Regions from separate parts of the Streptomyces sp. NPDC055099 genome, predicted to be linked through region 1. Evidence: riboswitches for the same ligand, from Rfam matches in the RefSeq annotation. Region 1 holds a riboswitch; each other region holds the start of a gene.
What was found. A riboswitch is a leader RNA that binds a small molecule or an ion and turns the genes downstream of it on or off. The one in region 1 is predicted to bind cobalamin.
Positions count from the first base shown of each region.

Region 2: linked by a shared signal. The riboswitch ahead of ACWFRU_RS23270 (ribonucleoside-diphosphate reductase subunit alpha) and the one ahead of ACWFRU_RS01555 (ABC transporter substrate-binding protein) in region 1 are both predicted to bind cobalamin.
Region 3: linked by a shared signal. The riboswitch ahead of ACWFRU_RS13630 (energy-coupling factor ABC transporter permease) and the one ahead of ACWFRU_RS01555 (ABC transporter substrate-binding protein) in region 1 are both predicted to bind cobalamin.
Region 4: linked by a shared signal. The riboswitch ahead of metE (5-methyltetrahydropteroyltriglutamate--homocysteine S-methyltransferase) and the one ahead of ACWFRU_RS01555 (ABC transporter substrate-binding protein) in region 1 are both predicted to bind cobalamin.

Region 1 covers NZ_JBSGUA010000001.1:340,968-347,869, forward strand. The annotation lists gene ACWFRU_RS01540 (hypothetical protein) at 212-1,363, shown strand; gene ACWFRU_RS01545 (ABC transporter ATP-binding protein) at 1,416-2,252, opposite strand; gene ACWFRU_RS01550 (FecCD family ABC transporter permease) at 2,249-3,289, opposite strand; gene ACWFRU_RS01555 (ABC transporter substrate-binding protein) at 3,286-4,311, opposite strand; cobalamin riboswitch at 4,426-4,611, opposite strand; gene ACWFRU_RS01560 (VOC family protein) at 4,619-5,104, opposite strand; gene ACWFRU_RS01565 (helix-turn-helix domain-containing protein) at 5,101-5,976, opposite strand; gene ACWFRU_RS01570 (haloacid dehalogenase-like hydrolase) at 6,172-6,902, shown strand, end outside.
Region 2 covers NZ_JBSGUA010000009.1:229,228-236,129, reverse strand. The annotation lists gene ACWFRU_RS23285 (bifunctional albaflavenone monooxygenase/terpene synthase) at 1-407, shown strand, start outside; gene ACWFRU_RS23280 (helix-turn-helix domain-containing protein) at 361-1,377, opposite strand; gene ACWFRU_RS23275 (ribonucleotide-diphosphate reductase subunit beta) at 1,621-2,697, opposite strand; gene ACWFRU_RS23270 (ribonucleoside-diphosphate reductase subunit alpha) at 2,697-5,093, opposite strand; cobalamin riboswitch at 5,231-5,354, opposite strand; gene mctP (monocarboxylate uptake permease MctP) at 5,471-6,902, opposite strand, start outside.
Region 3 covers NZ_JBSGUA010000004.1:466,241-473,142, forward strand. The annotation lists gene ACWFRU_RS13605 (ABC transporter permease subunit) at 1-377, shown strand, start outside; gene ACWFRU_RS13610 (MDR family MFS transporter) at 398-1,657, shown strand; gene ACWFRU_RS13615 (energy-coupling factor ABC transporter ATP-binding protein) at 1,646-2,509, opposite strand; gene cbiQ (cobalt ECF transporter T component CbiQ) at 2,506-3,255, opposite strand; gene ACWFRU_RS13625 (energy-coupling factor ABC transporter substrate-binding protein) at 3,262-3,687, opposite strand; gene ACWFRU_RS13630 (energy-coupling factor ABC transporter permease) at 3,687-4,415, opposite strand; cobalamin riboswitch at 4,446-4,629, opposite strand; gene ACWFRU_RS13635 (GNAT family N-acetyltransferase) at 4,715-5,308, opposite strand; gene tsaD (tRNA (adenosine(37)-N6)-threonylcarbamoyltransferase complex transferase subunit TsaD) at 5,308-6,357, opposite strand; gene ACWFRU_RS13645 (short-chain fatty acyl-CoA regulator family protein) at 6,448-6,902, opposite strand, start outside.
Region 4 covers NZ_JBSGUA010000004.1:476,244-483,145, reverse strand. The annotation lists gene ACWFRU_RS13680 (amidohydrolase family protein) at 1-463, opposite strand, end outside; gene ACWFRU_RS13675 (SDR family NAD(P)-dependent oxidoreductase) at 478-1,404, opposite strand; gene ACWFRU_RS13670 (MarR family winged helix-turn-helix transcriptional regulator) at 1,683-2,111, shown strand; gene metE (5-methyltetrahydropteroyltriglutamate--homocysteine S-methyltransferase) at 2,148-4,469, opposite strand; cobalamin riboswitch at 4,632-4,849, opposite strand; gene ACWFRU_RS13660 (3-hydroxybutyryl-CoA dehydrogenase) at 5,022-5,891, opposite strand; gene aceB (malate synthase A) at 5,888-6,902, opposite strand, start outside.

The sequences.
Region 1 (6,902 bases):
GGGTCCGTGTAATTCGGGCGACCGCGGCGGGTGCCGCACCCTACGATCGCCGTCTCGGTGGGCGGGGCGAGGGGAAGCGGTCGCGATGAGCTGGTTCGGCGGGGGCAGGGAGAGCGAGCTGCTGCGGGTTGTCCGCGGGGCTTCCTTGTGGGATGTGCTGGATGTTTCGGAGCCTTCCGCCTGGATCGCATTCGATGCCGACGTGCGCGGCATGTATACGCGGTGGGACGCCTTGGAACCCGGTGAGAGTCGGACCGCCCTTGATCTGTGCTCCGGCGACGGCCGGGTGCGCGCGGCCGCGTTGCGGCGGGTCGCGGCGTATCCGGTGCTCCTGCCGCTGGTCGTCGTTCGCTGTGCCGACTGGGCCGCGCCCGTACGGGAGAAGGCGCGCGGCATGGTGCGTGAGGCGCTGCCCCGGCTCGGTGCAGGGGAGCTGGCCGCGCTGGCGCCCGTGGTGCTGCGGGTGGGGCGGCGGCAGCGCGGAGTCTTCGCCGTCGGGCTGTTGCGGGAGCTCCTGAGCGGGGCGACGGGCCACGCACGGCTCGTGCCGTTGCTCGGCCACGGAGATCCCTCAGTACGCCGCTTCGCTCATCGCATCGCCGTCGACGAGCACGTCCTGTCGGCGGCCGAGCTGGCCCGTAGCGCCGCGCTCGACAGTGATGTCGTCGTCCAGAACCTCTGCGCCGACGCCGCCCTCGCGGGCGTGGGTGAGGGGGTGGACGAGCGTGCGTACGACGCCGTCGTGGCACCCTTGCTCGCTGCGCGCAGCCCCCGTGTCCGGTCCGCCGGGGTCACCGCTCTGCGGCGCGTCGGGCGGGCGCGAGAGGCCCGGTCGTATCTCGTCGACCGGTCGGCGCTCGTGCGGGCCTGTGCCCGTTACGTGCTGAAGCAGGCCGGGGTCGATCCGTTGCCGCTCTACCGGGTGTGGTGTGCCGAGCCCGGTGACCCGGCTCTGCCGCCCGGTGCGGCCGTCGGTCTCGGTGAGTGCGGGGCGCGTGCGGACGCCGGGTTGCTGTGGCCGCTGCTCGGGCATCCGGTGTCGGCGGTACGGGCGCGTGCCATGGCCGGGCTGCGGGTGCTCGACGTCGCGGACACCGAGCGGCTGCGGCCGCTCCTGGACGATCCCGCACCCGCCGTCGCCCGCGAGGCCTGCGCGGCGCTGCTGCCCTCAGCGCGGCAGCTGCCCACCGAGTGGTTGATGGCGCGTATCGGTCCCGAGCTGCCCCGGGCCACCCGCGTCGCCGCCTTTCGGCTGCTCTGCGCTCAGGGCGGTCCTGGTCGACTGCGGGCCGCGACCACCCTGCTGGAAGACGCCGACGCCAAGCTTCGACTCCGGGCCGAGCAGATCGTCCGGGGCCGCTGACACCAGCGGTGGGAAGCGCGGCGGCAAGCGCGGTGAAAGCGTGACGGAGGGTTCAGGCCCGTAGGAAGCGGATCGTCGGGTGGGGTTCCTCGTGGTGGTGGGTGACCTCCGCTCGGACCCCGTACACCTTTGCTATCAGTTCCTCCGTGATCACCTCGGACGGTGTGCCCGAGGCGTGGGCCACTCCCTCGCGCAGGACCAGTACGTGGTCGCAGAACATGGCCGCCAGGTTGAGATCGTGCAGGGCTATCACGCTGGTCAGGGGGAGGTCCGCCACCAGGGACAGGAGGTCCAGCTGGTGGTGGATGTCCAGGTGGTTCGTGGGTTCGTCCAGGAGGAGCTCCTGGGGAGTCTGGGCCAACGCCCTTGCTATCTGGACGCGTTGGCGCTCGCCGCCCGAGAGTGTGTGCCAGGACTGGGTGGCGCGGTCGGCAAGGCCCGTGCGGGTCAGGGCCTCGCGTACCGCCTCGTCGTCCTGGGGTGTGGGGGCGGACCACGCCCTGCTGTGCGGGATGCGGCCCAGGCGTACTACCTCCTCCACCGACAGCTCGACCTGTGTGGTTGCCTCTTGGTCCACCATCGCCACCCTGCGTGCCACTCTGCGGCGGCCCACCTCCCGCAGCGGGTCACCGTCGAGGGTGACCACCCCGGATGTCGGGGTCAGGACGCCCGCCAGGATGCGCAGGAGCGTTGACTTGCCCGAGCCGTTCGGGCCGAGCAGGCCGACCGTGGCTCCGGGGGGCGGGGCCAGGGTCACTCCGTCGATGATGAGGTGGCCCGCGGTTGTTCTGGTGACCCTGTCCGCCCGTAGGCCTGAGTCGGTGTGCTCGGTGTGCTCGGTGTGCTCGGTGCGGTCGGTGTGGTCGGTGTGGTCGGTATGCGGGGTCATGTTGTTCTGCCCGTCTTCCTCGTGCGGTAGAGGACCAGGACGAAAGCCGGGACGCCGATCAGGGACGTGACCACCCCCACGGGGACCTCCTGGGGGTCGAGGACCGTGCGGGCCAGCGTGTCCACCCACACCAGGAACACCGCGCCCGCGAGTGCCGTGACCGGGAGCAGGCGTGCGTGGCCGGAGCCGACGAGCGCACGGGCCGCGTGCGGCAGGACCAGGCCCACGAAACCGATGGCGCCCGCGCTGCTGACCAGTGCCGCCGTGAGCAGGGCCGTCACGGAAAGCAGCAGCAGGCGGACGCGGGCCACGTGGACGCCCAGCGTCGCCGCCGCGTCCTGGCCGAACGCGAACGCGTCCAGGGTGCGGGCCTGCGTCAGGCAGACGGCGAGCGCCGCGAAGAGCACCGCCGCGCACAGCGAGACGTCCGTCCAGCCCACCCCGCTCAGCGAGCCGAGCAGCCAGAACAGGACACTCCGCGTGGTCTCCGCGTCGCCCGAGGTCAGGATCACGAAGGAGGTGAGCGAGGAGAAGAGCTGCATGGCCGCCACCCCGGAGAGCACCACCCTGTCGGCGCTTCCGCCCAGGCTGTGGCTGAGCAGCAGCACGAGCGCGAAGGAGACGACGGCCCCGACGAAGGCGCCCGCCGAGACCGACACCACTCCCCCGCCGACCCCCAGGACGACGATCGCGACCGCGCCGGTGGACGCCCCCGAGGAGACGCCGAGCACGAAGGGGTCGGCGAGCGGGTTGCGCAGGAGGGACTGGAGGACGGTCCCGCAGACCGCGAGGCCCGCGCCGCAGACCGCCGCGAGGAGTGTGCGCGGCATGCGCAGGTTCCAGACGATGCCGTCCCGGATGGGCGTCAGCGTCGCCTCGCCCCAGCCGAGGTGCGCCGCGACCGCCGACCACACGTCGGGTACGGAGATGTCCGCGGGGCCGATGGTGACGGCCACCGCCACGGAGAGGGCGAGGGCGGCGAGGCCCGCCGTCCAGAGCAGGGCGGAACGTATGCCGCCCGGGGCGGCCGTCCTCACTCGTCGAGGCCGAACTCGCGCAGGGCGGCGGCGACTTGTTCGATGCCGTCCACCGTGCGGATCGTCGGGTTCATGGCCTGGCCGCTCAGCAGCACGTACCGCTTCTTCTTCACGGCGGTCAGGTTCTTGGTGACGGGGTTGGACTCCAGGAACTCGATCTTCTTCTTCGCGCTCTCGGCCGTCTGCGACTTGCGGGTGAGGTCGCCGATGACCAGGACGTCCGGGTCGCGGTCGGCCACCGTCTCCCAGTTGATCTGGGGCCACTCGTCGCGGGTGTCGTCGAAGACGTTCTGCACGCCGAGTTCGCGGGTGATGATGCCCGGCGCCCCGCAGCAGCCGGCGATGTAGGGCGCGTCGGAGTTGGCGAACCAGTAGAGGAGCGAGGTGCCGGACGCCTTGGTGTGCTCGATGGTCCTGGTGGCCTTCGCCACCCGGCCCTTGAGGTCCGCGATCAGGCGTTCGCCGCGCTTCTCGACCCCGAACGCCTTGGCCAGGTCCCGTACTTCGCCGTAGACGGTGTCCATGGTCAGCGTCTTGACGCGGCGGCCGTCGCCGTCGCCGCTGTTGTCCTTGCCCGCGCAGTCGGAGGGCGAGACGTAGGCGGGTACGCCGAGTTCGGCGAACTTGGCGCGGTCGGCGACGCCGCCCTTGCTGACCGTCGCCAGGAAGGAGGCGGTGACGAAGTCCGGTTCCTTGGCGAGGACCTTTTCGAAGGAGGGGTACCTGTCGGCGAGCCGGTCGACCTTGGCGTTGTCCTTCTCCAGGCCCTTGAGCACCGGGTCCGTCCAGGTGCCGGTGCCGGCCATGCGGTCCGCGAGGCCGAGGGAGAGCAGGATCTCCGTGGAGCCCTGGTCGAGGGAGACCGCTCGCCGCGGGGGCGCCTTGATCTCCGCCTTCTTGCCGCAGGAGGTGAGGGTCAGCGGGTAGCCGGCGGCCTTGCCGTCCGTGGCGGAGGTGGTCGTGGTGCCGCCTCCGCAGGAGGTCAGCGTGACGGCGAGGGCCGCGACGAGGAGGACGGGCACCCGTACACGACGGGACAGAATACGTACATGACGGGCGGTGGAAGACACACGATCCCTTGAGTCTCACGGCTCATACGCGGAGCCTGGCCTGTTTCGTCACCTCCGCCGCCCGGTGCGCGGACGAAGGTGCCAGCAGGTCTTCGGACTCGGGGATCGGCCGGACGGGGCGCCTTCCCAGGTGTCCGTGGACGCCCAGTGGCCGTTGCCCCGCCCGTTCCCCCTCACCGCTGCGCGTCAGTTCCGGATTCGCACCGGATTCCCTGGCCCTGGTGTGGGTTGACTGGCGTGCGCAAGTTATCACGCGAGGTCAGGAAGGCTGCTGGGGCCTCGGTGCGCCGCGGTAGGTGCCGAAGGACCATTTGTTGCCCTCGGGGTCGGCGATCGCGAACTCCCGGCTGCCGTAGGGCTTGTCCTCGATCTCACGGGTGATCTCGACCCCGGCGGCGCGAAGCCGCTGGTAGAGGTCGTCCACGTGATCGGTGACGACGTACGTGCCGAAGGTGCCCGGCTTCAGGCACCAGTCCCCGGCCCCGTCGTCGTACGAGCCGAGCATGATCGCGCCGCCCTCGGGCCAGTCGAGTTCGGCGTGCGCCACGCTGTCGCCGTCCTGATAGACGGCCGTGCGCAGGAAGCCGACCGTGCCGACCAGGAAGTCGATCAGTGCGGGGGCGTCGTGCGCCTGGAGGGTCGGCCAGACAGCGGGGGCGCGCTCCTCGGCCTCGGGGGCTCGCCCCTCGGAGTTGAGGGAAGAGGCGGACTGGGGCTGCTGGTTCTGCTTCTCGGTCGTGTTCATGGGTCCCACTCTTCGCCCCCGCCATAGCTCCCGGCTTGGATATTCCGGCACTCTTCGGCCAGCCAGGCGCTGGGGCTCGCGCCGGTGTACTGCCGGAAGTCCCGCACCAGGTGGGAGTGGTCGTAGTACCCGCAGTCCGCGGCCACACGGGCCAGGTCGGGGGCCGCGCCCGCCGCGACGGGGCGTACGACGGCGTTCCGTGCGCGCTGGAAGCGCATCAGGCGCCCGGCCTGCTTGGGGCTCAGGCCCGTCTCGGCGCGGAAGAGGGTGGTGAGGCGGCGTTCGCTGAGCGCGACGTGCCGGGAGAGCCCGCGCAGGGTGCCCACGCCCTGGTGCCGGGCCAGCCAGGCCCACGCCTCGCCGACTTCGGGCCGTACGGAGCCGAAGGAGGTGTCGGTGGCCGCGCGCTGCCTCAAGTAGGCGGAGAGGGAGGCGAACCGCTCCTCCCAGCCGCCCTGCTCGCACAGCAGCTCCCGCAGCTCGGCGGCGCGGCGCCCCATCACCTCCGCGCCGGGCGTCACCAGCTCTCCGGCGAGTTCCGCGGCCGGTACGCCGAACAGGGCGCGGGCGGCCAGCGGGTGCACGGCGAGCTGGATGCCCGCCTCGTGCTCGGGCCGCACGACGTAGGCCGGGGACTGGTGCAGGCCTCCGAGGACGATGTCCGTGCGGAGGGCGTCTCGGGTACCGACCTGCTCGGGGGTGGCGCCGGTGACGACGGGACCGTCCAGCGAGAAGATCAGCGTCAGGTACGGGGACGGCAGGCCGCGGTGCAGGCCCGGCCGCTCGCCCCGCGTGCGGTAGCCGACGGCGGACACCACCATGCCGTCGAGCCGCGGGGCGGCCCGCACGAACTCCCGGGAGACGGTCTCCATGCCTTCCAGTATGCGATGGGCGCCGCTACGGAGCAGGCCCAGAAGTGCGGCAGGCGCCCGTCTCCCCTACCCGCGCACGGCGGCCCCATGCCCGTCCCGTCCGGTGATGTCGATCATGGGAATCCCTGGTGTGACCTCATACGATGACCCGCCGCTCCGGACGGGGCGCAGACCGCTCTCAGGGGGCACGGAACCATGGCATCAAAGGCAAAGGGCAAGCTGGCCGTCATCGGCACGGCGGGCGCGCTCACCGCGGCCGTTCTGGCGGGGACGGCGCTCTGGCCGGGCAAGGACGCGACGGCCGCGGACGCCTCCGCGAAGACGGCGAGGACGGCGAAGGCCGCGACGTCCGAGCTGAAGCACTGGCCGAAGCCGGTCGCGAAGAAGCTGGGCAAGCTCATCGCGAAGAACGACCACAAGGGCGCGTACGCCGTCTTCGACGCGGACAACACGACGTACCGCAACGACCTGGAGGAGTCCCTCCTGCCCTTCCTGGAGATGAAGGGGGTGCTGACCCGCACGTCGATCGACCCGTCGCTGAAGATCATCCCCTTCAAGGACACGGCGAAGCACAAGGAGAGCCTCTACAGCTACTACAACCGGCTCTGCGAGGTCGACGACCAGGTCTGCTACCCGTGGGCCGCGCAGATCTTCTCCGGCTTCACGCTGAAGGAGCTCAAGGGGTACGTCGACGAACTCCTCGCCCACGACGAGCCGATCCCGGCCGAGTACTACGAGGACGGGAAGCTGACGAAGACCGAGGTGAAGCCGCCCGAGTTCTTCACCGGCATGCAGGAGCTCCACAAGTCGCTGCGCGAGCACGGCATCGAGGTCTACGTGGTCAGCGCGGCCAGCGAGGATCTGGTGCGCATGGTCCTCTCCGACCCCAAGTACGGCTACGGCGTGAAGCCCGAGAACGTCATCGG
Region 2 (6,902 bases), on a different contig from region 1:
TCGTCACGGAGGCCATGCGTATACAACCGGCCGCCTGGATATTCACCCGCAGGTCGGTGGGAGAAACCAGCCTGGGCGGCTATCGCATTCCGGCCGGTGCCGACATCGTCTACAGCGTGTACGCGATGCAGCGCGATCCGCGTTCCTTCGAGCAGCATCTGCGGTTCGACCCGGACCGCTGGAATCCGGAACGAGCGCAAGACGTACCGGAGTTCGCGATGATGCCGTTCGGCACCGGCAACCGCAAGTGCCCGGGCGACCATTTCAGCCTGGCCGAACTCGCCATCATCCTGGCGACGGTGGCGCCCAAGTGGCGTCTGACGCCGGTCGAGGAGACCGACGCCGACACGAAGATCGGCATCACGCTACAGCCGAAGCGTCTGGTCCTGCGGGCCGAGCGACGCTGACGGCCGGACCGCGGAAGGTACGGCGGTAGGCGTTCGGCGTGGTGCCGAGCGCCCGCAGGAACTGGTGGCGCATCGCCGCCGCGTTGCCGAAACCGGCACGCCCGGCGATGGCGTCCACCGTCTCGTCCGAACCTTCGAGCAACTCCTGCGCCAGGAGCACGCGTTGGCGCAGGAGCCAGCGGTAGGGGGTGGTGCCGGTCTCCTGCTGGAAGCGGCGCGCGAAGGTGCGCGGCGACATGTGCGCGCGCTCGGCGAGCCGCTCGACGGTGATGTCCGTGTCCAGATGGCGCTCCATCCAGGCGAGCACCCCGCCCACGGTGTCGCACGCCGTGCGCGGCAGCGGGCGCGCCACGAACTGGGCCTGCCCGCCGTCGCGATGGGGCGGTACGACCATGCGCCGGGCGATGGCGTTGGCGACCTCGGTGCCGTGTGCCTGGCGCACGATGTGCAGGCAGGCGTCGATCCCGGCGGCGGTTCCGGCCGAGGTGACGATCGGGCCCTCGTCCACGTACAGGACGTCGGGCTCGACCCGGGCGCGCGGATAGCGCACCGCGAGTTCCGTGGCGTGCTGCCAGTGGACGGCGCAGCGGCGGCCGTCCAGGAGCCCCGCGGCGCCGAGCACGAAGACGCCGGAGCAGACGGACAGGACGCGGGCCCCGCGGTCCACCGCACGGCGCAGGGCGTCGAGCAGCTCCTCGGGGTAGTCGCGGTCCACGAACGCCTGGCCCGCGGGAACGGTGATGAGGTCGGCCTCTTCGAGCCGGTCGAGGCCGTACGGGGTGGTGATCGAGAACCCGGCGTGATTGGTCAGGGGCCCCCTCTCCGCGGCGACCACCGCGAAGTCGTACGCGGGAAGACCCGAGTCGCTGCGATCGAGCCCGAACACCTCGCAGACGACACCGAGTTCGAAGGGATTGACGCCGTCGAGCAGTACGGCGGCCACGTTCTTCAGGGTCCCGGCCTTCAGCATGCGACCAGTGTGCCGCGTCAGTGGCAGTAAGTCGATGGTGTGTGGCAGTCCTGCCACTGCCGCGCCCGTCCGGCGCGCAGGACAGTAAGGGACATGAACACACTCACCGCATACGCGACCGTCCTGACCGTCTTCCTCCTCCTCGCCGCGCCCTCGCTCGTCGGGTACCTCCACGACCGCCGGATCGACCGCGAGCTGCGCGAGGCGGAAACCGCCCCGCGCAGCTCGGACACACCGGCCGGACTAGAACTCGTCGTCGAAGGAGACCGAACCCTCGACCGCGACCTGGTAGGCCGAAGGACGCCGCTCGAAGAAGTTGGTCAGCTCCTGGACACCCTGAAGTTCCATGAACGAGAACGGGTTTGAGGAGCCGTAGACCGGCGCGAAGCCGAGCCGCTGGAGCCGCTGGTCGGCGACGCACTGCAGGTACTCGCGCATGGAGTCGGTGTTCATGCCGGGCAGGCCCTCACCGCACAGGTCGCGCGCGAACTGCAGCTCGGCCTCGACGGCCTCCTTGAGCATGTCGGTGACCTGCGTCTGCAGCGCGTCGTCGAAGAGCTCGGGCTCCTCCTTGCGGACGGTGTCGACCACGTCGAAGGCGAAGCTCATGTGCATCGTCTCGTCACGGAACACCCAGTTGGTGCCGGTGGCGAGGCCGTGCAGCAGGCCGCGCGAGCGGAACCAGTAGACGTAGGCGAAGGCGCCGTAGAAGAAGAGCCCCTCGATGCACGCGGCGAAGCAGATCAGGTTCAGCAGGAAGCGGCGCCGGTCGGCCTTCGTCTCCAGGCGGTCCATCTTCTCGACGGAGTCCATCCACTTGAAGCAGAACTCGGCCTTCTCGCGGATGGAGGGGATCTCCTCGACCGCGTCGAAGGCCGCCGCGCGGTCCTCCGGGTCGGGCAGATAGGTGTCGAGCAGCGTCAGATAGAACTGGACGTGCACGGCCTCCTCGAAGAGCTGACGGCTCAGGTAGAGCCGCGCCTCGGGGGAGTTGATGTGCTTGTAGAGCGTGAGCACCAGGTTGTTGGAGACGATCGAGTCGCCGGTCGCGAAGAACGCGACCAGGCGGCCGATCATGTGCTGCTCGCCCGGGGAAAGCTTCGCCAGGTCGGCGACGTCCGAGTGGAGGTCGACCTCCTCGACGGTCCAGGTGTTCTTGATCGCGTCCCGGTAGCGCTCGTAGAAGTCCGGGTAACGCATGGGCCGCAGGGTCAGCTCGAAGCCCGGGTCCAGGAGGTTCTTCTCGCCAGAGGGGGTATCGGTGCGAAGCGCCGTCGTTGAGGGGTGGTGGTCGGGCGACGGGTGGGCGGTGGAGCTCATTACTGGCAGGCCTCGCAGGACTCGGGGTTTTCCAGGGAGCAGGCGACGGCTTCTTCGGCCGTGGTCTGGGCGGGGACGGGGGCGGCCTCGGCGCTCTGGCCGGCCGCCGCGCGGGCGATGCGGGTCGCCGGGCGCGAACGCAGGTAGTACGTGGTCTTCAGACCCTGCTGCCAGGCGTACGCGTACATCGAGGAGAGCTTGCCGATGGTCGGCGTCTCCAGGAACAGGTTCAGGGACTGCGCCTGGTCCAGGAACGGCGTGCGCGCGGCGGCCATGTCGATCAGGCCGCGCTGCGGGATCTCCCACGCGGTGCGGTACAGCTCGCGCACCTCGGCCGGAATCCAGCCGAAGCCCTGCACGGAGCCGTTGGCCTCGCGCAGCGCCTCACGCGTCTGCGCGTCCCACACGCCAAGGCGCTTCAGCTCCTGCACCAGGTAGGCGTTGACCTGGAGGAACTCACCACTCAGCGTCTCGCGCTTGAAGAGGTTGGAGACCTGCGGCTCGATGCACTCGTACACGCCCGCGATGGACGCGATCGTGGCGGTCGGCGCGATGGCCAGGAGCAGCGAGTTGCGCATACCGGTCGTGGCGATACGTTCCCGCAGCGCGGCCCAGCGCTCCGGCCAGGTCAGCTCGACGCCGTAGTGGTCGGGGTGCAGGACGCCGCGCGCGGTGCGGGTCTTCTCCCAGGCGGGAAGCGGCCCGTTCCTTTCGGCGAGGTCGGCGGACGCCTCGTACGCGGCGAGCATGATGCGCTCGGCGATGCGCGTCGAGAGGGCGCGCGCGGCGGGGGAGTCGAAGGGCAGCTTCAGCCGGAAGAAGACGTCCTGGAGACCCATCGCGCCGAGGCCCACCGGACGCCACTTGGCGTTGGAGCGTCCCGCCTGCTCGGTCGGGTAGAAGTTGATGTCGACGACACGGTCGAGGAAGGTGACGGCGGTGCGGACGGTCTCGTCGAGCCGCTGCCAGTCGATGTCACCGGCGGCCGTGTCCACGAACGCGCCGAGGTTCACCGAACCCAGGTTGCAGACGGCCGTCTCGCCGTCGTCCGTCACCTCCAGGATCTCCGTGCAGAGGTTGGAGGAGTGGACGGTGTGGCCGGGCTCCGCCGTCTGGTTGGCCGTGCGGTTGGCGGCGTCCTTGAAGGTCATCCAGCCGTTGCCGGTCTGCGCCAGGGTGCGCATCATGCGGCCGTACAGCTCGCGGGCCGGGATGGTCTTGCGGGCGAGCCCGGCGGCCTCGGCCTTGCGGTAGGCCGCGTCGAACCCATCGCCCCACAGGTCGACGAGCTCGGGCACGTCGGCCGGGGAGAACAGCGACCAGTCCTGGTCGGCGGCGACCCGGCGCATGAACTCGTCCGGGATCCAGTGCGCCAGGTTGAGGTTGTGCGTGCGGCGCGCGTCCTCACCCGTGTTGTCGCGCAGCTCCAGGAACTCCTCGATGTCGGAGTGCCACGTCTCCAGGTAGACCGCGGCGGCGCCCTTGCGGCGGCCGCCCTGGTTCACGGCGGCGACGGACGCGTCCAGGGTCTTGAGGAACGGCACGATGCCGTTGGAGTGCCCGTTCGTGCCGCGGATGAGCGAACCGCGGGCGCGGATGCGGGAGTACGAGAGGCCGATGCCGCCCGCGTGCTTGGAGAGCCGCGCGACCTGGTGGTAGCGGTCGTAGATGGAGTCCAGCTCGTCCAGCGGGGAGTCGAGGAGGTAGCAGGAGGACATCTGCGGGTGGCGGGTGCCGGAGTTGAAGAGCGTCGGCGAGGACGGCAGGTAGTCCAGGCGGCTCATCAGGCGGTACAGGGCGGCGACTTCGTCCGCCGCGCGCGCGGAGCCGTCCTCGGCGAGGCCGCTCGCGACGCGCAGCATGAAGTGCTGCGGGGTCTCGATGACGTGCCGGGTGAGGGGGTGGCGAAGGAGGTAGCGGCTGTGCAGGGTGCGCAGGCCGAAGTAGCCGAAGCGGAAGTCCGCGCCGTCCTCCAGGGCGGCCTCCACCAGACCGTCGAGGCGCTCCGCGTGGTCGGTGACGAACGCGGCGGTGCGGTCCGCGATCAGGCCCTCGCGGTGCCCGACGGCGACCGAGTCGGAGAAGGAGCGCACGCCCTGCGACGCGGCCTCGTCACGGATGGTGAGGCTGAGCAGCCTGGCCGCGAGCTGCGAGTACGTCGGGTCCTCGGAGATGAGGCCGGCCGCGGCCTCGGTCGCCAGCTCCCGCAGCTCCGCCAGATCCGCCCTGGCCGAGCGGCCCCGCAGCGCGGCGGCGGCGACCCGGCCGGGGTCGGCGTCGGGGAGGTCGGCGGTGAGGTCGGTCAGGGTACGCAGCAGCGCGGTTCCTGGGCCGTCGGCGGTCTGCGATCCGTCGGTGGTCTGCGCTGACGCAGGTTCGGCTGGCGCGATGGTCACGTGGAGCACTCCCTCGCTCGGCTCAGGGCCTTGGGGAGGGGTGAGTGACACACGGGGGCCGGCCCTGGGCAGGGCTGCGCTCCGCGTCCACCAGCCCATTCCACGAGGCCCGGACGTCGTCGGCACCCGGACCGGTCGGAACGGGCGCACTGTCGACAGGTCTTCGGACTTGCGAGCACGACAAATGCGTACTCATACACCGTTGCGGGACAGTTCCGGACTTGCACCGGATTCCCCTGCGGCGACAGCGAGCACGAGCATACATCTTGTGCTGGCTCTGAGCGGCAGCCCCATATCTTGTGTCGGCGCACACAACAAAGCGCGGGCCGCTGGGGGAAACCGGCGGCCCGCGCCATGCGTTGCGTACAGGAACAGGCTCAGTGCCCGCTCGGTGCTCCCGCCGTGGCCGGCGGCAGCTCCTCCACGACGCCGGGGTCGCCCACGTCCGCCGTGTAGTCGCCCGGAGACGTCTCGTCGATGCCGTCAGGGGCCTTCATGGCGCGCAGGACGAAGGTCATGGCCACGGTGACCGCCACGTTCAGGACGAACGCCGTGAGGCCGATGTAGCCGATCTCGCCGATGCCCGGGATCTCGTCGGACGAGCCGCCGAAGTGCTTCTGGGTGGGCGAGGCGACGCCGTACGTGGCGGCCGTTCCGTAGACCATGCCGACCGCCCAGCCCGCGAGCAGCGCCCAGCGGTGGAACCACCGCGTGAACAGGCCGCCGACGAGCGCGGGCATGGTCTGCAGGATCCAGATGCCGCCCAGGAGCTGGAAGTTGATCGCGACCGTCTTGTCCATGGTGAGGACGAAGGCGAGCGCGCCGACCTTCACCAGGAGCGAGACCAGCTTGGAGACCTTGGTCTCCTGCGCGGGTGTCGCGTCCGGCTTGAGGAAGTCCTTGTAGATGTTCCTGGTGAAGAGGTTCGCGGCCGCGATGGACATGATGGCGGCCGGGACGAGCGCGCCGATGCCGATCGCCGCGAACGCGACGCCGGTGAACCAGTCGGGGAACATGTTCTCGAACAGCTGCGGGATCGCGAGCTGGCCGTTCTCCACCTTCACCCCGGCCGCGATCGCCATGAAGCCGAGCAGCGCGAGCAGCCCCAGCATCAGCGAGTACAGCGGCAGGATCGTGGTGTTGCGGCGGATCACGTCACGGCTCTTGGAGGAGAGCGTCGCCGTGATCGAGTGCGGGTACATGAACAGCGCGAGCGCGGAGCCGAGCGCGAGCGTGGCGTAGGTCCACTGCCCGGCCTCGCCCGGCGCGAGACCCGCGACGGGCTTGCCCGCCGCGTCGTTCGCCGCCGAGAACTTGTCGTTCGCCGCCTGGAAGATCTCGTCGAAGCCGCCGAGCTTGATCGGGATGTAGATGATCGCGACGGCGATGACCAGGTAGATCAGACCGTCCTTCACGAACGCGATCAGCGCGGGCGCGCGCAGACCGGACGAGTACGTGTACGCGGCGAGCACCGCGAACGCGATCAGGAGCGGCAGGTCCTTGATGAACCAGTTCGTGTCCGGACCGCCGCCGACGCCCATCACGTCCAGCACGGCCTGGATACCGACCAGTTGGAGCGCGATGTACGGCATCGTGGCGAGGATGCCGGTGACCGCGACGGCCAGCGAGAGCCCCTTGGAGCCGAAGCGTCCGCGCACGAAGTCGGAGGTGGTCACGTATCCGTGCTTGTGCGAGACGGACCACAGGCGCGGCAGGAAGGTGAAGATCAGCGGGTAGACGAGGATCGTGTACGGCACCGCGAAGAAGCCGGCCGCGCCCGCCGCGTAGATCGCCGCCGGGACGGCCACG
Region 3 (6,902 bases), on a different contig from region 1:
GGCGACGCCACCAGCTGCGGCACCATCTGCTGCCCGCGGTGCTGCCGCCCGTCACCCGCCACGCGCTGCTGCGGCTGCCCGCCGTCGCGCTGGCCCTGGCCGCCCTCGGCTTCCTCGGCCTCGGCGCCCAGCCGCCGTCCCCCGAGTGGGGCCTGCTGCTCGCCGAGAACCAGCCCTACGCCGAACGCGCCCCCTGGGCCCTCCTCGCGCCGGCGGCCGCGCTCGCCCTCCTGGGGGCCCTGGCGGTGACGGCGGCAGGCGGAGTACCGATCCCCCGGTGGCTGCGACGCACGCGCCGCCCCGACCAACCCCCTCGCGTGGCCGACGTACGGCCCAAGGAGCGGGACTTGACGACGGCAGGGACGGCAACCCGGTGAGCGAACGACGTCAACTGGCCCTGTCCACACGGCTCCGGCCCGCCAAGCGCCCACGCCGCGACCGGATCTGGCCGCACCTGCCGCCACTCCTTCGCCTGCTGATCCTGACCCAACTCGCCTTCAACATCGGCTTCTTCGCCGTCCTGCCGTTCCTGGCCGAGCACCTGGGCGCGGCGATCGGCATGGCGGGCTGGCTGGTCGGCCTGGTGCTCGGCCTGCGGACCTTCAGCCAGCAAGGGCTCTTCGTCGTGGGCGGCGCCCTGACCGACCGGTACGGCGTGCGGCCGGTGGTGCTCACCGGCTGCCTGCTGCGGATCGCCGGGTTCGCCTGGCTCGGCTATGCACAGCAGACCTGGTCGGTCATCGGCGCGGTGCTCCTGATCGGGTTCGCCGCCGCCCTGTTCTCGCCCGCCGTGGAGTCCGAGGTCGCCCGGCAGGCGGTGCTCTGGGAGGAGTCGGGCCAGGGCCCCCGCACCCGCGTCCTCGCCCTGCTCACCGTGGCGGGCCAGGCAGGCGCGTTCCTCGGTCCGCTCATCGGCGCGCTGTTGCTCTCCGTCGACTTCCACACCGTCTGCCTGGCCGGGGCCGGGGTCTTCGTCCTCGTCCTCGCCGGGCACCTGTGGTTGCTGCCGCAGCGCATCCCGGGGCGCGAGCGCATCCGCGTGCGAGGGGGTGTGGGCGAGCTGTTGCGCAACCGCCGGTTCCTGGCGGTGTGCTGTGCCTACGGCGCCTATCTCCTGGCGTACAACCAGCTCTATCTCGCCCTGCCGGACGAGGTGGAACGTACGGCAGGGTCGCAGGCGCCGATCGCCTGGCTCTTCGCCCTCTCCTCCCTCCTCGTGGTGACCACGCAGCTCCCGGTCACCCACTGGGCGGCAGGACGTCTCGACGAGCGCCGCTCGATGGCGGCGGGGCTCGTGCTCATCTCCGTCGGGTTCGCCGTCGTGGCCGCCGCCCGGCCGGCCGCCTGGACCGGCGTGGCCGGGCTGCTGCCCGCCGCCGGGTTCGTCGTCCTGCTCACCCTCGGCCAGATGCTGGTCGCCCCGGCCGCCCGGGCGTGGGTCCCGGATCTCACGCCCGACGGCAGGCTCGGCCTCTACACCGGAGCACTGTCGTCGGTCTCCGGCCTGATCGTGCTCGCGGGCAGCGCCGTGACCGGCTCGCTCCTTGACGCGGGGCTCCCGCCCTGGGTGCCGTGGCTCGTGCTCGCCGCGATCCCGCTGCTCGCCGTGACGCTGCTGCCGGTCCGCGTCCGGGCCGCGGGCCCGTCAGCCGCCTGACGCGCCGGGCAGCGCCGCCGCCGTGAGGGCCGCCAACTCCTCGGGGGTACGCGGCCCTTCGCCCACCTCGGCCAGCAGGCCCTTGTTCCGCAGCAGCTCCGTGACGGCGATCCCCCAGGGCAGGCGAAGGCCCGCCTGCGCCAGGAGTTCGCGGTGGGCGAGCATCTCCGCGACCGGCCCGGTGCGTACTCCCGAGGGGGTGAGCAGGGCCGCGTCGTCGGCCCAGCGCAGGGCCAGGTCCACGTCGTGGGTGGCCATCACCACGGTCGTTCCCGCGTCCCGCAGGCCTTGCAGGGTGGTCAGGAGGCGTTCCTGGCCGTCGGGGTCGAGTCCCGCGGTCGGCTCGTCGAGGATCAGGACGCGGGGCCGCATCGCCACGGCTCCCGCGATGGCCGTGCGCTTGCGCTGGCCGTAGGAGAGCAGATGGGTGGGGCGGTCCGCCAGGGCGCTGATGTCGAGCGCGGCGAGCGCCTCGGCGACCCGGCCGCGCACCTCGGTGTCCGAAAGACCCAGGTTCAACGGCCCGAAGGACACGTCCTGTTCGACGGAAGCGGCGAAGAGCTGGTCGTCCGGGTCCTGGACCACCAGTTGAACGGTGGTGCGCAGCCGCGTGAGCCCCTTGCGGTCGTACGTCACGGGGGCGCCCCCCAGGGTCAACCCGCCCTGGTCCGGGCGGAGTCCGCCGCTCAGGAGCCGCATGAGGGTGGTCTTGCCGCTGCCGTTGCGCCCGAGCAGCGCGAGGGCGCGCCCTTCGGTGACGTCGAAGTCCAGGCCGCTGAGGACAGTGGGCCCGTCCTCGTATGCGTAGGAAGCGGCACGCAGAGCGACCAGGGACCCGCTCGGCTCGCTCATGGCAGAACCCTTTCCAGTACGAGGGTGAGGGCCGCGAGGCCCACGAGGAGCGCGGTGCTCGCGGCCACGAAGGGCCGCGAGATCCGGGCGTCGGGCACGAGCACCCGCAGGGTCCCGTCGTACCCGCGTCCGGCGAGCCCGGCCTGCAGCCGGCTCGCCCGGTCGAAGGCCCGCACGAACGCGGTGGCGCCGAGACCGCCGAGGGAACGCCAGGTGGCGGCCCGGGTGGTGTGACCAAGGCGCGCGGCCTGCGCCTGCCGGATCCGGCTCATGGAATCGAGGAGCAGGAAGCTCATCCGGTACATGACCAGCGCCACGTCGACGACCGGCGCCGGTACGCCGGCCTTCACCAGGCGGGGCAGCAGGTCCGACATGGGCGTGGTGAAGGCGAAGAGAAGGACGCCGAGCGAGGCCGCCGACGTGCGCAGGAGCAGTCCGCCCGCTCGCTCGGGGCCGCCGTCGGCGAGCGTGAGGAACCCCTCGGGCCCGCCCAGTTGGACGAGCAGCGTCAGGGCGCCGGTGACGCAGAAGCCCAGGGGCACGCGGTAGGCGCGCCACAGTTTGCGCGGCGGCACACCGGCGGGTCCGAGCAGCACGGTGAGCGCGGCGACCAGGATCAGGGCGGCGCCCGGCCAGGGCGGCAGGGAGACGGCAAGGACGGTGAGGCCGAGCCCGAGCACGGCTTTGTCCACGGGGTGGCGGCGGCGCCAGCGACTGCTGTGCGCCGCCGCGTCGATGGGCAGCACGCCGGGTCAGACCTGCCCGGTCCCGGCCCGGGTGTGCTCCTCGTCGGCGGGCTGCTGCTCCACGTCGACGGCCTGCTCCCCGGCGGCTGCCTCGGTGTGCGCCGCCTCGGATCGCGCCGCCTCTGCCCGCGCCGCGTCAGCGCCCTGACGGCGCCCCTTGCGCAGACCGAAGTAGTAGGCGAGGACGCCCGCGCCGATCGCCGCCTGCAGCGCGAAGAGCGCCGACTCGATCTCCCCGGACGGGGGTTCGTACAGCGGCGAGAACCAAGGCTCGTAGTCCGGCTCGATCTCGGTGATCGCGGTCTCGGCCTGGGCGTCGGCCCCGGTGAACGGCTCCTTCTCGTCGTCGCCGAGGCCGAGCGCCAGCGGCAGCACCGCCAGCGCGGCGACGATGAGGAGCAGCAGAGTGTTGATCTTCGCGTTCCGGCTCATCAGGCGCTGGCCCCCGTCTCCGTCTCGGTCTTGCTGCCGGTGTCCGCCCGCACGGACGGCTTCTTGCCCTGGAGCAGCACGCCGAGCCGCGTGAGCTCACCCTTGCTCGACTGCACGAGCAGCCGCATCACCACGACGGTGAGCAGTCCCTCGCTGACGGCGAGGGGGATCTGCGTGACGGCGAAGATGCCGCCGAACTTGCCCAGGGCGCCGATGAATCCGCTGCCGGGGTCCGGGAACGCCAGGGCGAGCTGGACGCTGGTGACGCAGTACGTGGACAGGTCGGCGACGAACGCGCCGAAGAACACGGCCACCATGAGCGGCACGTCGTACCGCTTCAGGAGCCGGTAGACGGCGTATCCCGCCCATGGCCCGACGATGGCCATGGAGAACACGTTGGCGCCCAGCGTGGTGAGCCCGCCGTGGGCGAGCAGCAGCGCCTGGAACAGCAGCGTGATGGTGCCGAGCACCGCCATGATCGGAGGCCGGAAGAGGATCGCGCCGAGCCCGGTGCCCGTCGGGTGCGAGCAACTCCCGGTGACGGACGGGATCTTCAGCGCGGAAAGGACAAAGGTGAACGCTCCGGACGCGCCCAGGAGCAGGGTGCTCTCCGGGTGTTCCTTGACCTCACGGGTGAGGGAGCGGACTCCGTGGACGACGAACGGCGCGGACGCTACGCCCCAGGCGATCGCGTGCGCCGGTGGGAGGAAACCCTCGGCTATGTGCATGGCTAAGCAGACCCTCTCCAGCACCTCGTGGATGGACAACGCGCCTTGGCCGGTCTCCTGGCTGACGGGTCGTACCGACCGGACTCCGCCTTCCCGGGCGCGTGTTGCGCCCAGTGGCTGCCGCGAGGGCTGGAGCCGGACTTCCCGATCACAGTGGCGAGGGCCGCACCGGCATCACACCGATTTCCCGAGCACCAAGGCGTGGTGACCCTAGTGCGGAATCCAGTGACCTGACAACTTGCGGGACCGCTCCATCTGTGGCACGCGCGAGCGCACATGACCTGGGCGTACGCCCCTGGTCAGCCTCCTGTCACCCCTCCTGTGCCGCAGGACACCGCGAGGGTCCTGGCGGGGTGGCGAGGCCCGAGGAAGACGACGACACCTTTGCCGTCGGGTGAGGGGTGTGTCGCCTGGGTCCAGCCCTGGCGGCCGTAGAACTCCATGGCCTGCGCCGACCGGACCGAAGTGAGCAGCCAGGCACGGTCATCGGGAGCGCCCGCGGCCATCGCCTCAAGAAGGGCCGCCCCGATCCCGGCCCCCTGCGCCCCGGGACGTACGGCGAGTTCGTCTATCTCACGCGCCCCGCACAGCCACGACAGGGCGCGCCCGGCCCCGAGTCCGGCGGCCGCCTGCGGATAACAGCGGTCGGCGGGAAAGGGGTCGGGAGTGGTCCAGCCGGTGGTGAATCCGACGATGTCCGTCCCCCGCAGGGCGATCGCCGCGGTGAACCCGGGACGCCGCACGTCGTCGCCGAGCCGGACCAGGAACTGCGCCACCCTCTCCTCGTCCTCGTACCAGGGCGGTGGGCCGAAGGCCTCGGCGTAGACCGTGCGCAAGGCTTCGGTGTGCGCGAGCAGTTGCGTGCCGTGCAGGACGTGGACGACCGCCGTCATCAGGCAGCCTTCGCCGGGGCCGCTCCCGGCTGCAGGGCCGCGTACTCCAGCGGGGCGGACGGGTCGACCGACACGTCCAAAGGCGCGGGCTCGGCGCCGGCGCGTACGAGCAGATCGCCGACGGCGGCGATCATCGCGCCGTTGTCGGTGCACAGGGTCATCGGGGGGACGCGCAGGCGCACGCCGGCTGCCGCGCACCGCTCCTCCGCGAGCGACCGCACCCGTGAGTTCGCGGCGACCCCGCCGACCACGACGAGGGTCGTGACCCCGTACTCCCGGCAGGCGGCGAGCGCCTTGCGGGTCAGGACGTCCGCGACGGCCTCCTGGAGCGAGGCCGCGCCGTCGGCCACCGGCAGTTCACGGCCCGTGTGCCCTTCGGCCCAGCGGGCGGCGGCGGTCTTGAGGCCGGAGAAGGAGAACGCGTACGGGGCGTCCTTCGGCCCAGTGAGCGGGCGGGGGAAGGCCACCGCGCGCGGGTCGCCGTCCCGGGCCGCGCGGTCGATGGCGGGGCCGCCCGGATACGGCAGGCCGAAGACCCGGGCGACCTTGTCGAAGCACTCGCCCGCCGCGTCGTCCAGGGTGTCCCCCAGGTGCACGATCCGGTCGCGGGCCAGGTCCCGGACGAGCAGCAGGGACGTGTGCCCGCCGGAGACGATGAGCACCACGCAGGGGTCGGGCAGCGGGCCGTGTTCCAGCGTGTCGGCGGCGACATGACCGGCCAGGTGGTGCACCCCGTACAGCGGGACGTCGAGCGCGTGGGCCAGGGTCTTCGCTCCCGCGAGGCCGACCTGCAGCGCGCCCGCGAGGCCGGGTCCCGTGGTCACCGCCACCGCGTCGATGTCGGACAGCTTCAGGTCCGCCTGGTCGAGGGCGCGCCGGACGACCGGCGTGAAGGAGTGCAGATGCGCTCGCGCGGCGATCTCGGGGACCACACCGCCGAAGCGGGCGTGCTCGTCCATGCTGGACGCGACCACATGGGCGAGCAGACGCCCCTCCGAGACGATCCCCACCCCGGTCTCGTCGCACGACGACTCGATTCCCAGCACCATGCGCCCCGCGGCCACCGGCGTCTCCTTCACGTACAGATCTCGCTCACTTTCTGCACTCGAAGTGTAGTTGCAACCTATGTGCAATAAGACCTACGGTCCGGCCACCGGATAGGGCACGAAGGTGCTGATGTTCTCGTCGATGGCCAGACGGCGGTCCAGTGGGGGCACCGCCCGCTGTGGGCAGTCGGTGCGTTCGCAGAGGCGGCAGCCCATGCCGATGGGCACGGCGGATGAGGCGCTGTCGAGGTCGAGGCCGTCGGAGTAGACGAGCCGCGCCGCGTGGCGGATCTCGCAGCCGAGACCGATGGCGAACGTCTTGCCGGGCTCGCCCCAGCCGCCGCGATGCCGGGTGACCGCGCGGGCGGTCCACAGGAAGCGCCGGCCGTCCGGCATCGCGGCGACCTGGACGTGGATGCGGCCGGGCGCGGCGAATGCCTCGTACACGTTCCACAGCGGGCAGGTGCCGCCCGCGCGGGAGAAGTGGAACGCGGTCGCGGACTGCCGCTTCGACATGTTGCCCGCCCGGTCGACCCGGACGAACGAGA
Region 4 (6,902 bases), on a different contig from region 1:
CGACGCAGCCGGTCTCCTCGATGACCTCGTACAACGCATAGGCGAGAGCGCGGTCGTTGGGGAAGAAGCCCTGGATGCTGGGGTGGAACTTGAAGCCCTTCACCCCGTACTCCTCCACGAGCCGGCGAGCCTGCCGCACGCCCGCCTTCCCCCGGAACGGGTCGACGGAGGCGAAGGGGATCAGCACGTCGGGGTGGGCGGCCGCGGCCTCGGCGACCTCCTCGTTCGGGACAGGGGCGGTGCCGGTGGCCGACTCGGCGTCCACGGTGAAGACGACGGCCGCCATCCTGCGCTCGCGGTAGTAGGCGGCCATCTCCTCGAGGGTCGGCTTGCGCTTGCGCCCCTCGACCTTGAAGTACGCGCTGGAGGCGGCGTCGAGGTCCTCGTCGAGCGAGGCGTGGCCCCGGGAGGAGACCTCGGCGTGCGTGTGGACGTCGATCGCGGTGAGCTCGGAGAGGTCCAAGTCGTCCAACTCCCTCACGCGCCGGGAATCTTGGGCGCGGGGATGCCGACCGACTCCGGAGCGCTGCCCACCGAGGTGTGCCAGGCGGCGGCGATGGACTGCGGGCTCCAGCCGCCGTCCGCGTACGCCACGGAGACCTCCTGCGGATGCGACCACAGGGTGAGCCGGTCGCCACCGATGCCGACGCACTGCCCGGTCACGTCACGGGCGAAGCCGGAGGCCAGGAACGGGACGAGCGCGGCGCAGTCGTCGGCCGTCCCGAAACCCTCGTCCTTGCGGAGGAAGTCCGGCAGTGGCTGGCCCTCCTTCATGGCCTCGACGTACGGGGCGAAGGCGGGGATGGTCTCGGTCATCGCGGTGGCGGCCACCGGCACGATCGCGTTGACCGTGATGCCGGCCCTGGCCAGCTCCATCGACCACGTACGCACCATGGCCGCGATCCCGGCCTTGGCGGCGGCGTAGTTGGTCTGCCCGAAGTTGCCGCGCTGCCCGGCGGGGGAGCCGACCAGGATCAGACTGCCGCCCTCGCCCTGCTCCCGCATGCGTACGGCGGCGGCGCGGGCGCAGGTGAAGGTGCCCCGCAGGTGAGTGGTGACCACGGCGTCGAAGTCGTCGTCGGTCATCTTCCACAGCACCCGGTCGCGCAGGATGCCGGCGTTGGTCACCATCACGTCGAGCCGCCCGAACTCCTCGACGGCGCGGGTGACCAGGCGGTCCGCGGCCTCGCTGCCGCCGACCGCGGCCACCTCCGCGACGGCGCGTCCGCCCGCAGCGGTGATCGTCTTGACGGCGTGCTCGGCCGCCTCAGCGTCGACGTCGTTCACCACCACGGAGGCTCCGGCGCGAGCGAGGGCGGCGGCGTAGGCGAGGCCGAGGCCGCGCCCTGATCCCGTGACGACGGCGACCTTGCCGCGCAGGTCCACGGCGTATGAGTCCAGCATGGAGAAACTCCTCCAACAGGCAGTGACAAGAGATGGTTTGGCGAGGCCGGGGGAACACGACTCCGGTCGGCATCGGCCCGCAGAAAGGAAGCTAAGACAAACGATTGTTGTCGTCAATGATTGTTTCCAACATCGATAATGCGGCATGCTGGACACTGTCACCGACGACCGCCGTACGCCCGCGCACCACCGATTCAGGGAGAGCACCCCTCATGACCAGCCGGAAGACCACCGCCGATCCCGTGGAGGAAGGATCCGTCGACGAGGGCGCGCCCTGGATGCGGGGCCTCCATGCCGACGCGGGCTATCTGCTCTACCGCCTCGGCCTGCGCTCGGGCCAGCTCTTCAACGCGGCGCTCCAGAGATCCGGCCTACGCCTTCGCCACTACGCGTTGCTGCGCTACCTGGCCACCGTGGAGGGCGCGGCCCAGCGCGAACTGAGCCAGGAGCTGGGATACGACCCCAGCGCGATCGTCGGCCTCGTCGACGACCTGGAACGCCTCGGCTTCGTAGAACGCCGCCCGGCCCCTGAGGACCGCCGCCGCCGCATCGTGGCCCTCGCCCCCGCGGGCCACGACTTCCTGCGGGACTCCGACGAGGTGGCGCGGGGGGTCACCGACGAGCTGCTGGCTCCGCTCGGTGCGGAGGAGCGGGAGATGTTGCATGGGTTGTTGTCGCGGGTGGCGCATACGGGGGGCGGGGCCTGACCCCCCGTACGCGCCCGGTCGTTCGGGTCGTCGGGGTCAGGAACCCGAGGGCAGTTCCGTCCTCACCTTCCGGGCCGCCGCGACCAGGTTCTCCAGGGAGGCCCTGGTCTCGGGCCAGCCTCGGGTCTTGAGGCCGCAGTCCGGGTTCACCCACAGGCGGTCGGCGGGGATGGCCTCAAGGCCCTTGCGCAGCAGGGCTGCTGCCTCCTCGGTGCTCGGTACGCGCGGGGAGTGGATGTCGTAGACGCCGGGGCCCGCCTCGCGCGGGTAGCCGTGCTCGGCCAGTTCGCGGGCCACCTGCATGTGTGAGCGGGCCGCCTCCAGGCTGATGACGTCGGCGTCGAGATCGTCGATGGCCTGGACGATGTCACCGAACTCGGCGTAGCACATGTGCGTGTGGATCTGCGTGTCCGGGCGCACGCCGCTGGTGGTGAGACGGAAGGATTCCGTGGCCCACTCCAGGTACGCGGCGTGCTCGGCGGTGCGCAGTGGGAGGGTTTCACGCAAGGCGGGCTCGTCGACCTGGATGACCGAAGTGCCCGCCGCCTCCAGGTCGTTGACCTCGTCGCGCAGGGCCAGGGCGACTTGGCGCGCGGTGTCGCCAAGGGGCTGGTCGTCGCGGACGAAGGACCAGGCGAGCATGGTGACGGGGCCCGTGAGCATGCCCTTGACGGGGCGGTCCGTGAGGGAGTTGGCGTACGACGTCCAGCGCACCGTCATCGGTTCGGGCCGTGAGATGTCGCCCGCGAGGACCGGCGGGCGTACGTAGCGGGTGCCGTACGACTGGACCCAGCCGTGCTGCGTGGCGAGATAGCCGGTGAGCTGTTCGGCGAAGTACTGGACCATGTCGTTGCGTTCGGGCTCGCCGTGCACCAGGACGTCGATGCCCGCCTTCTCCTGGAAGGCGAGGACGTCGCGGATCTCCGAACGGATGCGTTCCTCGTAGCCGTCCGTGTCGATGCGGCCCGCCCGCAAGTCGGCGCGTGCGGTGCGCAGTTCGGTGGTCTGCGGGAACGAGCCGATGGTGGTGGTGGGGAGTTGCGGCAGGCCGAGTCGGGAGCGCTGGGCCGCCGCGCGCTCCGGGTAGGCGTGGACGCGGCGGGCGTCGGCCTCCGTGACGGCGGCGACACGGGCTCGTACCGCCGGATCGTGCGTGAGGGCCGAACCCGAGCGGGACGCCAGATCGGCGCGATTGGCGGCCAGTTCGGCCGGGATGGTGTCCGTTCCCTGGGCCAAGGCGCGCGCCAGCGTGGCGATCTCGGTGGCCTTCTGGTGGGCGAAGGCCAGCCAGCGGACCACCTGCGGGTCGATGTCCCGTTCGGCGGTGGCGTCCAGCGGGACGTGCAGCAGGGAGCAGGACGCGGAGACGTCGACCCGGTCGGCGAGGCCGAGGAGTGTGCCCAGGGTGGAGAGGGACCTCTCCAGGTCGTTGATCCAGATGTTGCGGCCGTTGACGACGCCTGCGACAAGGCGCTTGCCGGGCAGTCCGCCGACGGCGGCGAGGTCCTGCAACTGGCCGGCGGCGGCCTCCGTGAAGTCCAGGGCGAGCCCCTCGACCGGCGCCTTGGCCAGCACGGGCAGGGCATCGCCGAGCCTGCCGAAGTAGGAGGCGACGAGGAGCTGCGGGCGATCGGTGAGGGCGCCCAGGTCACGGTAGGCGCGGGCGGCGGCGTTGAGCTCCGCCGGGGTGCGGTCCTGGACCAGGGCCGGCTCGTCGAGCTGCACCCACTCGGCGCCCGCGGCGCGCAGGTCGGCGAGGATCTCCGCGTAGACGGGCAGCAGGCGGTCGAGGAGCGTCAGCGGCTCGAAGTCGGCGGCCACGCCGGGCGCGGGCTTGGCGAGCAGCAGATAGGTCACCGGGCCGACAAGGACCGGGCGTGCGGCGAGGCCGAGCGCGACGGCCTCCTTCAGCTCGGCCACCTGCTTGGCGGAATCGGCGGCGAAGACGGTGTCGGGGCCCAACTCCGGCACGAGGTAGTGGTAGTTGGTGTCGAACCACTTGGTCATCTCAAGGGGCGCCACGTCCTGGGTGCCGCGGGCCATCGCGAAGTAGCCGTCGAGGGGGTCGGCGTCGACGGCCTCGCGATGCCGGCGCGGGACGGCGCCGACCATGACGCTGGTGTCCAGGACATGGTCGTAGTACGAGAAGTCGCCGGTCGGCACTTCGTGGATGCCGGCGTCGGCCAGGTGCCGCCAGGTGGACCGGCGCAGCCTCGCCGCGGTCTCCCGCAGGGCGTCGGCGCTGACGCGGCCCTTCCAGTAGCCCTCGACGGCCTTCTTCAGTTCCCGGTCGGGGCCCTGGCGGGGGTAGCCGTACACGGTGGCCCGTGCTGCCGCGGCTGCGGACTTCGCTGTCACGGAAATCTCCTTCGCGAGATGACTCCTGAGAATCCCGGGGACGGGACACGGACGCGAAGGGATGACAGACCGGGCGGACGGACACGCGCCGGTCGCGCGGTGCTCCACCTGATCTGTACGCCGACCCGCCCACGAGGTCACCGGGATGTCCGCATATGAGGGATCACATGCGGGCAACGGGCAGGTCTTCGGACTCGCGGGCACATCTGCCGGGGCAGACACCTACTGGCCGTCGCTTCCCGGACCCGTGCTCGGACCCAGTGCGTATGACGGCGGTCGTTCCCACTCACCGCTGCGGGGCAGTCCCGGATTCCCACCGGGTTCCCTCTTACGACACCTCTGCCTGGCGGACAGGGCGAACCAGCTGCACGGATCAGGCTAGAGGGTGGTCGCCCTCTTGGGCAGTACTGATCACATCCCGGACCGTGAGGTGAGACACGGACGCGACCGGCGTGGGGACACGCGAAGGGGCGCGGAACAGATCACCACTCTGTTCCGCGCCCCTCTCACAGCAGCCGCGAGCCCCTCGGCCCGGCGGCGGACCCGGGCCCCTCAGCCCCGGTCGTAGAGGTGGAACCCGCGCCCGCTCTTGCGGCCGAGCAGCCCCGCTTCGACCATGCGCAGGAGCAGAGGCGGCGGGGCGTACAGGGGCTCCTTGAACTCCTCGTAGAGCGATGCCGCGATGGACGCGACCGTGTCCAGACCGATCAGGTCGGCCAGCTTCAGCGGACCCATCGGATGGGCGCAGCCCAGCTCCATGCCCGCGTCCACGTCGGCGGCCGTCGCGAAGCCCGACTCCGTCATCCGGATCGCGGAGAGGAGATAGGGCACGAGCAGCGCGTTGACGACGAAGCCCGCCCGGTCCTTGGACCGCACGACCGTCTTGCCCAGCGTGCACGTGGCGAAGTCCTCGACGGCGGCGACGGTCTCCGCGGCCGTGTGCAGCGAGGAGACGACCTCCACCAGGGGCAGGACGGGGGCGGGGTTGAAGAAGTGCAGGCCGAGGACGCGGTCGGCGCGCCGGGTCGCCATGCCCAGACGCATGACCGGGATCGAGGAGGTGTTGGTGGCGAGGATCGCGCCGGGATCCTCGACGACCTTGTCCAGGGTGGCGAAGATGTCCGTCTTCGCCGCGCTGTCCTCGACGACTGCCTCGACCACGAGCTGGCGGTCGGCCAGATCGTCGAGGCTGCCGGTGAAGACCATGCGGGCCAGCACGTCCTCGGCACCGATGCGGTCCAACTTGCCGCGCTGTACGGCACGTTCGAGCGAGACGGCGACGCGCTCGCGGGCGGCGCGGGCGGCGAGCGCGTCGGTCTCGCAGACCACGGTGTCCAGACCGGCGCGGGCGCACACCTCGGCGATTCCGGCACCCATCTGACCGCCGCCCACCACACCGACCCGGCGGATGGCCGCGGTCACGACTGTCGCTCCGGGCGGCCGACGAACGGGCGGCGCACGAGGTGACGGGCGTAGGCGTCCGTGGTGAAGAACGCGGGCAACTCCCGGCCCAGGGCGGTCCGTTCGAAGAGCTCGCGGATCTCGTCGACCGGCGCCCACGGGTATTCCGCGCCCAGGGCGGCAAGCTCGTCCTCCACCAGCTCCAGGACCGTCGCGCGGTCGACGACGCGGTGCCGCAGCCACTGCCAGATCTGCACCCTGGCGATCTCGGCGGTGGCGGCGTCCTCCATGAGACCGTCCAGGGCGACGGCCCCCTGCCCGTTCAGCCAGGCGGCGAAGTAGCGCAGGGCGACGGCGATGTTGGTGCGTACGCCCTCCGTCGTGGGCGGTGCGCTGATGCGACGTACGGACAGCAGTCGCGCCGCGGTCACCTCGACGTCGTCGCGGGTGCGGTCGAGCTGATGTGGGCGGGTGCCGAGCACCCCGTCGAACACCTCTCGGCAGACGGGCACCAGCGCGGGATGGGCGACCCAGGAGCCGTCGAAGCCGTCCTCGGCCTCGCGTTCCTTGTCGAGCCGCACGGTGGCGACGGCGGCTTGGTGCGCGTCGCGATCTCTGCCGGGCACGTGGGCGGCCATGCCGCCGATCGCGTGGGCACCCCGCTTGTGGCAGGTGCGTACGAGGAGGTCGGTGTACGCGTGCATGAAGGGGGCGGTCATGGTGACCTTCGAGCGGTCGGGCAGGAGGAAGTCGGTGCGGTGTCCGAAGGTCTTGATGAGGCTGAACAGGTAGTTCCAGCGGCCCGCGTTGAGACCTGAGCTGTGCTCGCGCAGCTCGTAGAGGATCTCCTCCATCTGGACGGCCGCCGTGATGGTCTCGATCAGGACGGTCGCCCGGATCGTGCCGCGGGGGATGCCGGCGAGGTCTTGGGCGAGGACGAAGACGTCGTTCCACAGCCGTGCCTCGTCGCGGTTCTCCAGCTTCGGCAGATAGAAGTACGGGCCGTGCCCGGCGTCGATCTGCCGCTGGGCG